DNA from 3 places in the Paenibacillus tianjinensis genome. Region 2 is predicted to be linked to each of the others. Evidence: riboswitches for the same ligand, from Rfam matches in the RefSeq annotation. Region 2 holds a riboswitch; each other region holds the start of a gene.

Region 1 (3,280 bases), 3.1 Mb from region 2:
CGGGCCGCAGCCAGGTGGAATCGATTCAGAGCCAGCTTGGCAGCGAGGTTCCGATCATCGTTGAGCCTGAGCGCCGTGATACCTTCCCGGCCATAGCACTGACAGCAGCTTACCTGTATTCGATGGCCGGTGTTTCTCCGGACGAAACCGTCGCTATCCTGCCTGTTGATCCCTATGTAGAAGCTTCATTTTTCGATACCGTAGTCCAGCTTGAGCAGACCATGGAGGAAAGCGGCGCAAATCTGGCGCTGATGGGCGTAGTTCCTGAACATGCGTCAGAGAAATACGGATATATCATCCCTACCAGTGCTGAGGCGGGAACAAGCGGATATCTGCAAGTGAGCCATTTCCAGGAAAAACCTGACCGTGTACAAGCCGAAGGTCTGATCAGCAAAGGAGCCCTTTGGAATTGCGGGGTATTCGCTTTCCGCTTGGGTTATCTGCTTGATATTCTGCAACGCAAAGGGCTGCCGCTTAACTACGAGGAACTTCAGAAGCAGTATAAACTGCTTGCCTCCATCAGCTTTGACTATGAAGTGGTGGAAAAAGAGGAGAATATCGTGGTTCAGCCTTATGCAGGCTTCTGGAAGGACCTGGGTACCTGGAACACGCTGACCGAAGAAATGAGCAGCAATCTGGTAGGAAAAGGTGTTGTCACGGCCGATTCTGAGGGGACCTGCCTGATCAATGAGCTGGATATTCCGATCACAGTCATCGGGGCGAAGGACTTAATTATCGCCGCCAGCCCGGATGGCATCTTGGTTACGCATAAAGCGGAAAGCCCGCGGATCAAAGAAGTATTGAAGTCTTACGAGCAAAGACCGATGTTCGAGGAACGCCGCTGGGGCCATTACAAGGTCATTGATTATGTGAAGTACGATGAGGGCAATGAAGTCCTGACTAAGCGGATTTTTATTGAAGAGGGCAAGAACATCAGCTACCAGCTGCACCGCAAACGCAGTGAAATCTGGACCTTTGTAAGCGGGGAAGCCAGTATTGTGATTAACGAGAAAATGCATAATGTGAAGGCTGGCGATGTGGTTCGCATCCCAGAAGGCACCAAACATGCGATCCTTGCGCTGACGGATGTGGAGTTTATCGAAGTGCAGACCGGATCCGAGCTGGTGGAAGAGGATAATATCCGAATCACCTTGGACTGGAAGGATATAGCATTGCACCAGTTCATTTCGTAGGCCTAAATAATCTATTTAACCAATTGTTACAAATCCAAAACAGGTATTTAGAACCATTTATTAAGAAATCTTCATTTTTGCTATAAACCTACAACTTAATAGAGTCGATACTTACGGTAAGAAGGAGAAATCCTTCCAAAACGACAAAGGCAAACCTACTCGAAAGATAGGGACGCAAAGCTATAGGGCCTCTTAAAAGTGGCAGCCTGGCTACCGAAAGGAAGATCATTTTGAAAACTTACCGTAAGTTTCGTTTGTTGTCCGCCGTGTTGTCTCTGGCTGTGTTTTTGTCCGCCGTACCGCTTGGACTAGGATTTGCACCTTCCTCGGTTAAAGCAGCTTCAAGTACAGCTGTGCCAGTTAATCCGGACGCTTCAGCTGAAGCCGTCAAGCTCCTCGATAGTCTGTATTCTATTTCCGGAAAAGGAATTATTTCAGGCCAGCATGATTATCTGGAGAGCCCGGATGAATTTAGCAACAAGCTGAAAGGAACAAGCGGACAATATGCCGCACTTCACGGATATGAGCTGGGAGTTATCAGCGGACAATCCGAAAGCACCGCCGCAATGCAACGGAAGAATGTAGTCAATAGTGCGATCAACTGGTCTAAATCCGGCGGTATCGTAGCCATGACTTTTCATGAGAATCTGCCGGGCACTACGTATGATTGGGCTAATGTGCAGAAATCATTGACACAAGCAGAGTTTAACAAATATATAACACCAGGTACGGCACAGTACAACGCACTGATTGCCGATCTCGATAAAGTTGCAGTTTCACTCAAAAGCCTGCGGGATGCAGGAGTCCCCGTACTTTGGAGACCTTACCATGAGATGAACGGAGACTGGTTCTGGTGGGGAAAGAAGACCAACTTCGCCGGACTGTGGAATATTATGTATGACCGGTTTGTTAACTATCATAAACTTAACAATCTGCTGTGGGTATGGAATCCGAATGCTCCGAATGCCTGGTCTGATCCCTATGAGCTGACCTATCCTGGTGCGAATAAGGTCGATGTACTTGCAGCTGACATATACAATAATGATTATATGAATAAATATTATGACAGCCTGGTCAGTCTGGCTGCCGGTAAACCGGTTGGCATCGGTGAGAATGGCGAGATGCCGAGTATAGCTAAGCTGCAGCTATCCCAGAAGAATTACGTTTATATGATGAACTGGGGAAAAATGCTCTATGATAACAACAGCACGACTACAATCACAAGCTTTATGAATGACAGCTACACCCTGACCCGGGATGAATATAAGGCATGGACAGTCCCTGGTGCAACGGCAACGCCGACAGCAACGCCAACAGCGACACCAACGGTAGCGCCAACAGCGACACCAACAGTAGCGCCAACAGCGACACCAACGGCAACGCCTACAGCGACACCAACTCCAACGGTAGCACCTACAGCTACACCAACGCCGACCTCCTTACCTGAAAATACATTGCAGGCACCGGTACCGCTGGTAAACGGGCTTACAGGTGAATATTTCAAGAATATGACGCTGTCCGGCACGCCTGTGCTGGTACGCAATGATAGTTTACTTAATTTCAACTGGCGTCAGGCATCACCGGATGCTTCATTGCCTGTAGATATTTTTTCCGTACGCTGGACCGGTCTGATTAAGCCTTCTTATAGTGAAACCTATCAATTCTATACAACATCGGATGATGGTATTCGTGTCTATGTGAATGGAACGGCCGTTATCGACAGCTGGATGAAACAGAGCGGTACCGAGCGTACCGGAAGCATTGCCCTGAAAGCAGGACAGTATTATGACATTAAAGTAGAATATTATGAAAATGCCGGTGACGCCAATATCCGGATGATGTGGCAGAGTCCAAGCCAGGCCAAAGTAACCGTTCCTTCAAGCGCATTGTTCTTAAAAAGCTCCATATCATCTATAAATACTGTTGAATCGTCATTAATGACGAATTCGCTGGCCATGGTACAGACAGTAACAGTGTCGCCAGCGCCGACAGCAACGCCAGCGCCGACAGCAGCACCAACGCCGACAGCAACGCAAGCGCCGACAGCAGCTCCAACGCCGACAGCGGCACCAACGCCAACAGCGGCA
Region 2 (3,280 bases):
ATAACAGCTACCCGGTTTGACGCTACAGCAGCATTTACGGCCGCAGAGAATTGGTCAGCTGTCTCGCATCTGTAGCCGGTCGCTCCGAGTGATTCGGCGAATTTCACTGCGTCCATCGGAACTTCGAAGATCGTGCCATCGATTCTGCCAGTTGTTTTTTCCATACCCTTTAGAGCCATATCCAGCTGCATGTTGTTGACCACGATAAAAATAACCGGAATGTTTTTGCACACTGCGGTGTTTATTTCCGCGCCAAGCATCATAAAGCAGCCGTCTCCGGTAATGCAGAATACCGTTTCTTCCGGCGCAGCAACTTTAGCGCCTATAGCCATACCGATGGCATTGCCCATGCAGGCAAAATAAGCATCGAAAATAAAGCTGCCGGGTTTCTTCACGTTGTACCATTTCACGGCATTGAAGCCATGGCTGCCATCATCCACAAAAACTGAACTGTTATATGGGATCAGGTCACTAAATGTACTCATTACCGAAGCAAGTGAAAGTTTAGGCAGTACTGGTAATTTTTCTGCATAATGAACATCGGCTTTTGTTTCATGTTTTTTAATAGTATCTCTATCGATATTCTGCAGGTAGTAAGCCAGATTGTCACGAACATCACCGCTAACCGGGATAGTCTGTGAGTTCAGAATTTTACCGACATAAGTAGGATCGACATCGAATTGGATCAGGGTAGCCGGATGATTCTCCGCCTTAAGATTACAGATGGTCATATCACTGAGGCGTGAACCAAGCACAATATACAGGTCGCTGCTATTCAGCAAATCATCACCATGACTGCATCCTCCCACACCGACCGGGCCATGATACAGCGGGTGATCCCAGGCAATGGCGCCTTTGCCCCCGGGAGAAGTAACCACAGGAATATTGAACGTTTCCGCCAGCTGCGCAAGCTCCTGGTGGGCACCGGATCGATTGACGCCCTTACCAGCGACAATAAGAGGATTAGAGGCCTTATTAATGGCGGAGACTACCCGCTCGAAATTAGCGATGCTGATGACGGGCTCGCGCTCAGGAATCACAATTCGGCATTCTTCGAGCCTTTCGGTCTGGACATCAAAGGGGAGGCATAAGTGGACCGGTCCACGCTGACCGCCTAAAGCAATAGAGACAGCATGATTAAAGAGGGTACTGAAATGATCGCCGCGCTCTACCAGCTTGCTGAATAGCGTAGCGGGTCTGAACATCTCTGCCAGATCCGCCAGATAGGATGAGGAATCCTGACACTGGGGAATCCCCAGCTCCTTTATGGACTGATGTCCGGTAATAAACAGGACAGGAAGGTTATTCGCCTTGGCATGGGCTGCAGCAGTGAGTAAATTCGTTCCGCCGGGTCCTGAGGTGCCGAAGGCTACCCCGAGATTACCGGTTTTAAGAGCATAGCCGGCGGCTTCGAATCCGGAGCTTGATTCATGTCTTCCTGGAATAAACTCAATGCCGTAATCAACCATTTTGAGAACAACAGGACAAATAGATTTGCCAATGATACCAAAGGAATGTGTTACACCGAGGTTTCGTAGTGCCTCAGCCATATAATCTGCGACTGTTTTCAAAAGCTCCACCCTATCCATTGTGTATTTATCTTACGAAAATAGAAAACCTGTACTCAGGGAGTACAGGCGGTTGCTTAAATAGTCATTTAGAACGTGAGAGGTCTCAAACGTTCCGGCTCTTAGGCAACCTGGCTGTCCTGGTCCCGATAAAATGAGACTGTAGATCCATGGCTTTGCGTCATTCCCTTTCGGAGAATTTTGCCAATAATTGTTTAAATTTTCATTGGATAATTTTACTTTACAATATATTTTTAACTCTATCTTTGTCAATATATTTTCTGCGGAAAAAATCAGAAATTGACGAATTGCAGAACTTTAATCGGGATATATGGAATGAAAAAAATGTCTTATAATGCAAATGCTAACCACTACTTGAACGGTTAGTGAAGATAGGGATAAGCTTCCAACACCAAAAAAGAAATGGGCTATATGTACTATTTATATAGAGTGATTGTAAATTCATGATGTGAATTAGATTAATTGGGGGAAAAGACCTAAACGGAGACGTACTGGTTATTATTAAGAAGTAAGGGAGCGGCAGAGGAGAAGTGCAAAGCATTATAGTCAGTTACTTCTATGAGTAAATCAAATTATGCGGAGGGTAAAGACACAAAAAAACTGCCGCTTAAGGTAAGCGGCAGCAATGGAATTAAGTAAATTAAAATTTGAAAATATGAATGGTTTTTTGCAGCTGGAAGACCGCTTGGGTCATTTTATCGGTCTCATCGGCTACGGACTGCAAGGCGTTAATCTGCTCATTCATGGCTGCGGATACTTCTTCAGTGCCGGCTGCAGTCTGCTGGGTGATCGCGGATATATTTTCAATGGCACTGGAGATCTTGAGCGCACTTTCCAGCATGAGGTCACTCTCCGCAGAGAAGGCAGAGATTTGTTCCGTTATGTATTGGACGCTTTGAACGATTTGCGAGAAAATATGTGCCGTTTCGACGATCATCTCATTCTGTACTTGAACCACTTCTTCATTGATTGCGATATTCTCCACAGCCTGCTTGATATCGGCTTCAATGCTGCGGACCAGACTGAAGACTTCTTTGGTGGAGGAAGTGGACTCTTCAGCGAGCTTTCGTACTTCCTGAGCGACAACGGCGAAACCGCGTCCATGCTCACCCGCACGTGCAGCCTCAATCGAGGCGTTCAGTGACAGCAGATTGGTCTGCTCGGCGATTTCAGTAATGCTCTTAGCAATCATCGAAATGCCGCGGGCATTTTGTGAGAGCGTCTCGATGGTGCTAGCCACCTTGTTCGTGGCTTCAATATTTTTGCGCATGCCTTCTGCCTGGGTATCAACGGACAGCCTGCCTTTTTCGACCAGTTCAAGCGTATGTATAGATCGTTTATTCATTTCTTTGGTAGAGCTTGTGTAGTTGGATACTTTCGTTTCAATATCTTTGATCGAATCCGTCATATCTGCAATGTCCACGGAAATTTCATTTGCCCCCTGGGCAAGTTCATTGGAGGAAGAAGCAACCTGTGCCATTACTATTTTTAGATTGTGGTTTTTGTCCTCAATGCCTCTGCTGGCATCCATTACATGGCGGGTGATCTGTGAAGCCTCTGTAAGAATTTTCTTCAGCTTGTCAATCATAGTGTTGAAGGAACGGCTGACCTCGCCCATAGATCCGTTTTCGTCTGCCCTCAGGGTGAAGTCACCTTTTGCAATCGTGTGAGTTACATTGGAAATATCGTCA
Region 3 (3,280 bases), 2.8 Mb from region 2:
TATCGTGCGCGAAACCAAGGGCTATCATGACGGAGAGATTGACGACAAGCGAGAGGATAATTACGATGGCAGGTAAGAAGCTGAATGCGGGAGTTATCCAGTTTTTAAAATTCAATGCCGTGGGGCTGCTGAATACACTGATTGATTTTGCAGTATTTACCCTGCTTCATTCACTGGGAATGATCAATACCCCGGCGCAGATTATTTCTTATAGTGCAGGTACAGCAAACAGCTTCGTTTGGAATAAAAAAGTGACTTTTCGTGACCGCAACGCTGGCAAGAAGGGATCTGACAGGCTGCAGCTGGTGAAGTTTATCGTACTCAATCTGGTGGTGCTTGGAATTTCAGTACTGCTGATGCATCTTCTTACAGACAGCTTCGGGATTCAGGTATTGATTGCCAAGGTACTCGTTACGTTCGTCACTGTGATTATCAATTTTTTCGGAAGCCGCATGTGGGTTTTTTAAGACAAATATTAGAACAGGGCTTGCCCGGTTCCAGACTAACGGGGTGATGAATATGCGGAAGTTTTCCTATTTGATTATACTGGCCGGAATCCTTGTCATGCTGTATCCGAAAGCGAACGAGTGGTATAACGACAGACAGCAGGAAAAATTGCTGGCAGAGGCTGAGCAGGCCTATAGTGAGGTTGTCCCAACGGCTGAACCGGATCTGAAAAAGCCGTACGCCGAGGTCACCCAGCTTTTGGCAGATGAATCAGCGGATGAGGAACAGGTGCAGCCATCAGCACAGCCCTCTCCGGAGATTAAGGTGGGCGGTAAGATTATCGGAATTATCCAGATCGACCGGATTGACTTGAAGCTGCCTGTCTTAGAGGGGGCGACCAAATCTAATATGAAGCATGCTGCTGCCCATATGAAGGAGACGGCTCCGCTCGGCGAAGTCGGAAATGCAGCCATTGCCGCTCACCGGTCAAGAACTACGGGGAGACTGTTCAACCGGTTAAATGAAGTGAAGATCGGTGATATGATCTCAATCAAAACGAGTGCAGAAGAATACCAATACAAGGTTTATGATATTTCTGTAGTAGAGCCGACGGATGTATCGGTGCTGAATGGGGATAACATGAATAAAATCCTAACTCTGATTACTTGTGATCCGCTGGTAAATCCGACACACCGCCTGATAATCCACGCAAAATTATCCTGAATTTGAGGCTGGGGAGAATTGACCCGAAATATGATAAATTTTAGTGGAAAGTGTTAGAAATCTAGCAATTTGGGGCTTGTATAAAGATGACAATATGATACTATATAACTATAAAAGCTATACACGATAACGGCAAACCTATCGAAAGGTAGGGACGCAAAGCTAAAGGGCCTTCCCGAAAGGATGGCAGCCAGCTACCGAATGAAGGGCTTTTTTTGTTTGCTTTTTTAAAGTGAATCTAGCATTTATTGGTAGATGAGAGAACAGATAAAGCTACAACGATAACGGCAAACCTATCGAAAGGTAGGGACGCAAAGCTAAAGGGCCTTCCCGAAAGGATGGCAGCCAGCTACCGAAAGGGGTTTTATCCAATGAAAAAGTTCTATTTTATGTTATTAACCTTGTTTGTAGTAGTCACATCAGTTCAGACAAGCCCAGCTACGGCCGCAACAGCAGATTCGAGCTGGTTGAATACAACGAAATTGGATCAGGGAGTTGTCGCAGTTTCTTATGAGGTACCTACAGACAAACGCATTAAGGTCATGATCACCAAGGACGGCAACAGCTACACTTATAACTTATATGCTTTCCAATCTACGGAGTCTTTCCCGCTGCAACAAGGTAATGGAACCTATAAAGTGTCTATTCTTGAGAATACAAGCGGCAACAAATATAAAGTAGTTTCTTCTGAGAATGTAGAACTTAACCTGAGCAATGCCAACGCCGTATACTTGAGTTCCGTACAGAACGTGAAATGGAGCTCTTCCGATAAATCTGTATTGAAAGCTAAACAGCTTACACAAGGACTGACTACAGATGAAGCAAAGGTAAAAGTCATTTATAACTACATCGTTGCAAATGTGAAGTATGATTACCAGCTGGCTGCAACTGTTACACAGGATTATATCCCGAAGAACGACAACACATTACTCACCAAAAAAGGAATTTGCTATGATTATGCTTCGCTATTTGCTACCATGCTGCGCAGTGAAGGGATTCCGACAAAATTGGTAATGGGCAATACCAGTTATGTTTCAACGTATCATGCTTGGAATGAAGTACTGCTTAACGGTAAATGGGTAACAATCGATACAACAGTTGACGCTGGATTGGCTAAGAACAGTAAAGAAACAGCACTGATCAAAGTAGCGAGCAAATATAGCGCTGCAAAATTTTATTAATAATTCATTATATAAATCCTAGACAATACGTAAGATAACTTGCTTAAAGATTAAGCAGGTTATCTTTTTTAGTTAAGGGGGTTGCTTTTCAATAGGTATCTGCGGTATTATAGGTAAGCGTTGTTAGAGCGCACAAAAGTTTGGCTGAAATGACTGAATAAGAAATTTCAAAAAAAACTTGCGTTTCTAAATCAAACGTGATATATTATAAGAGTTGCTGGTGATGAGCTAATGGTCACTGACAACGAGCTTGATCTTTGAAAACTGAACAACGAGTGAGTATCTGGAGATCACCTCGGTGAGATCCAAAATTAGAGAATGCAAATTCTCGTCAGATGTTTCAAAATGAGCAATCGCTCTTTCTAAATACCAATTTGGAGAGTTTGATCCTGGCTCAGGACGAACGCTGGCGGCGTGCCTAATACATGCAAGTCGAGCGGAGCTTATCCTTCGGGATAAGCTTAGCGGCGGACGGGTGAGTAACACGTAGGCAACCTACCCCTCAGACTGGGATAACTACCGGAAACGGTAGCTAATACCGGATAATTCCTTTCTTCTCCTGAAGAAAGGATGAAAGGCGGAGCAATCTGCTACTGAGGGATGGGCCTGCGGCGCATTAGCTAGTTGGTGAGGTAACGGCTCACCAAGGCGACGATGCGTAGCCGACCTGAGAGGGTGAACGGCCACACTGGGACTGAGACACGGCCCAGACTCCTACGGGAGGCAGCAGTAGGGAATCTTCCGCAATGGGCGAAAGCCTGACGGAGCAACGCCGCGTGAGTGATGAAGGTTTTCGGATCGTAAAGCTCTGTTGCCAGGGAAGAACGTCCGGTAGAGTAACTGCTACCGGAGTGACGGTACCTGAGAAGAAAGCCCCGGCTAACTACGTGCCAGCAGCCGCGGTAATACGTAGGGGGCAAGCGTTGTCC

The links. Region 2 has a riboswitch for cyclic di-GMP ahead of JRJ22_RS18325 (thiamine pyrophosphate-binding protein). Riboswitches for the same ligand answer to the same signal wherever they lie in the genome.
Region 1: it holds a riboswitch for cyclic di-GMP, as region 2 does, so the genes downstream of both, JRJ22_RS04075 (PA14 domain-containing protein) here and JRJ22_RS18325 (thiamine pyrophosphate-binding protein) in region 2, are expected to answer to the same signal.
Region 3: it holds a riboswitch for cyclic di-GMP, as region 2 does, so the genes downstream of both, JRJ22_RS02525 (transglutaminase-like domain-containing protein) here and JRJ22_RS18325 (thiamine pyrophosphate-binding protein) in region 2, are expected to answer to the same signal.

What each region holds. Positions count from the first base shown of each region.
Region 1 covers NZ_CP070969.1:945,935-949,214, forward strand. The annotation lists gene JRJ22_RS04070 (sugar phosphate nucleotidyltransferase) at 1-1,193, shown strand, start outside; cyclic di-GMP riboswitch class I at 1,332-1,411, shown strand; gene JRJ22_RS04075 (PA14 domain-containing protein) at 1,424-3,280, shown strand, end outside.
Region 2 covers NZ_CP070969.1:4,012,172-4,015,451, reverse strand. The annotation lists gene JRJ22_RS18325 (thiamine pyrophosphate-binding protein) at 1-1,580, opposite strand, end outside; cyclic di-GMP riboswitch class I at 1,691-1,784, opposite strand; gene JRJ22_RS18320 (methyl-accepting chemotaxis protein) at 2,230-3,280, opposite strand, start outside.
Region 3 covers NZ_CP070969.1:572,332-575,611, forward strand. The annotation lists gene JRJ22_RS02510 (glycosyltransferase family 2 protein) at 1-76, shown strand, start outside; gene JRJ22_RS02515 (GtrA family protein) at 66-467, shown strand; gene JRJ22_RS02520 (class D sortase) at 520-1,170, shown strand; cyclic di-GMP riboswitch class I at 1,292-1,372, shown strand; cyclic di-GMP riboswitch class I at 1,447-1,527, shown strand; gene JRJ22_RS02525 (transglutaminase-like domain-containing protein) at 1,542-2,351, shown strand; rRNA gene JRJ22_RS02530 (16S ribosomal RNA) at 2,723-3,280, shown strand, end outside.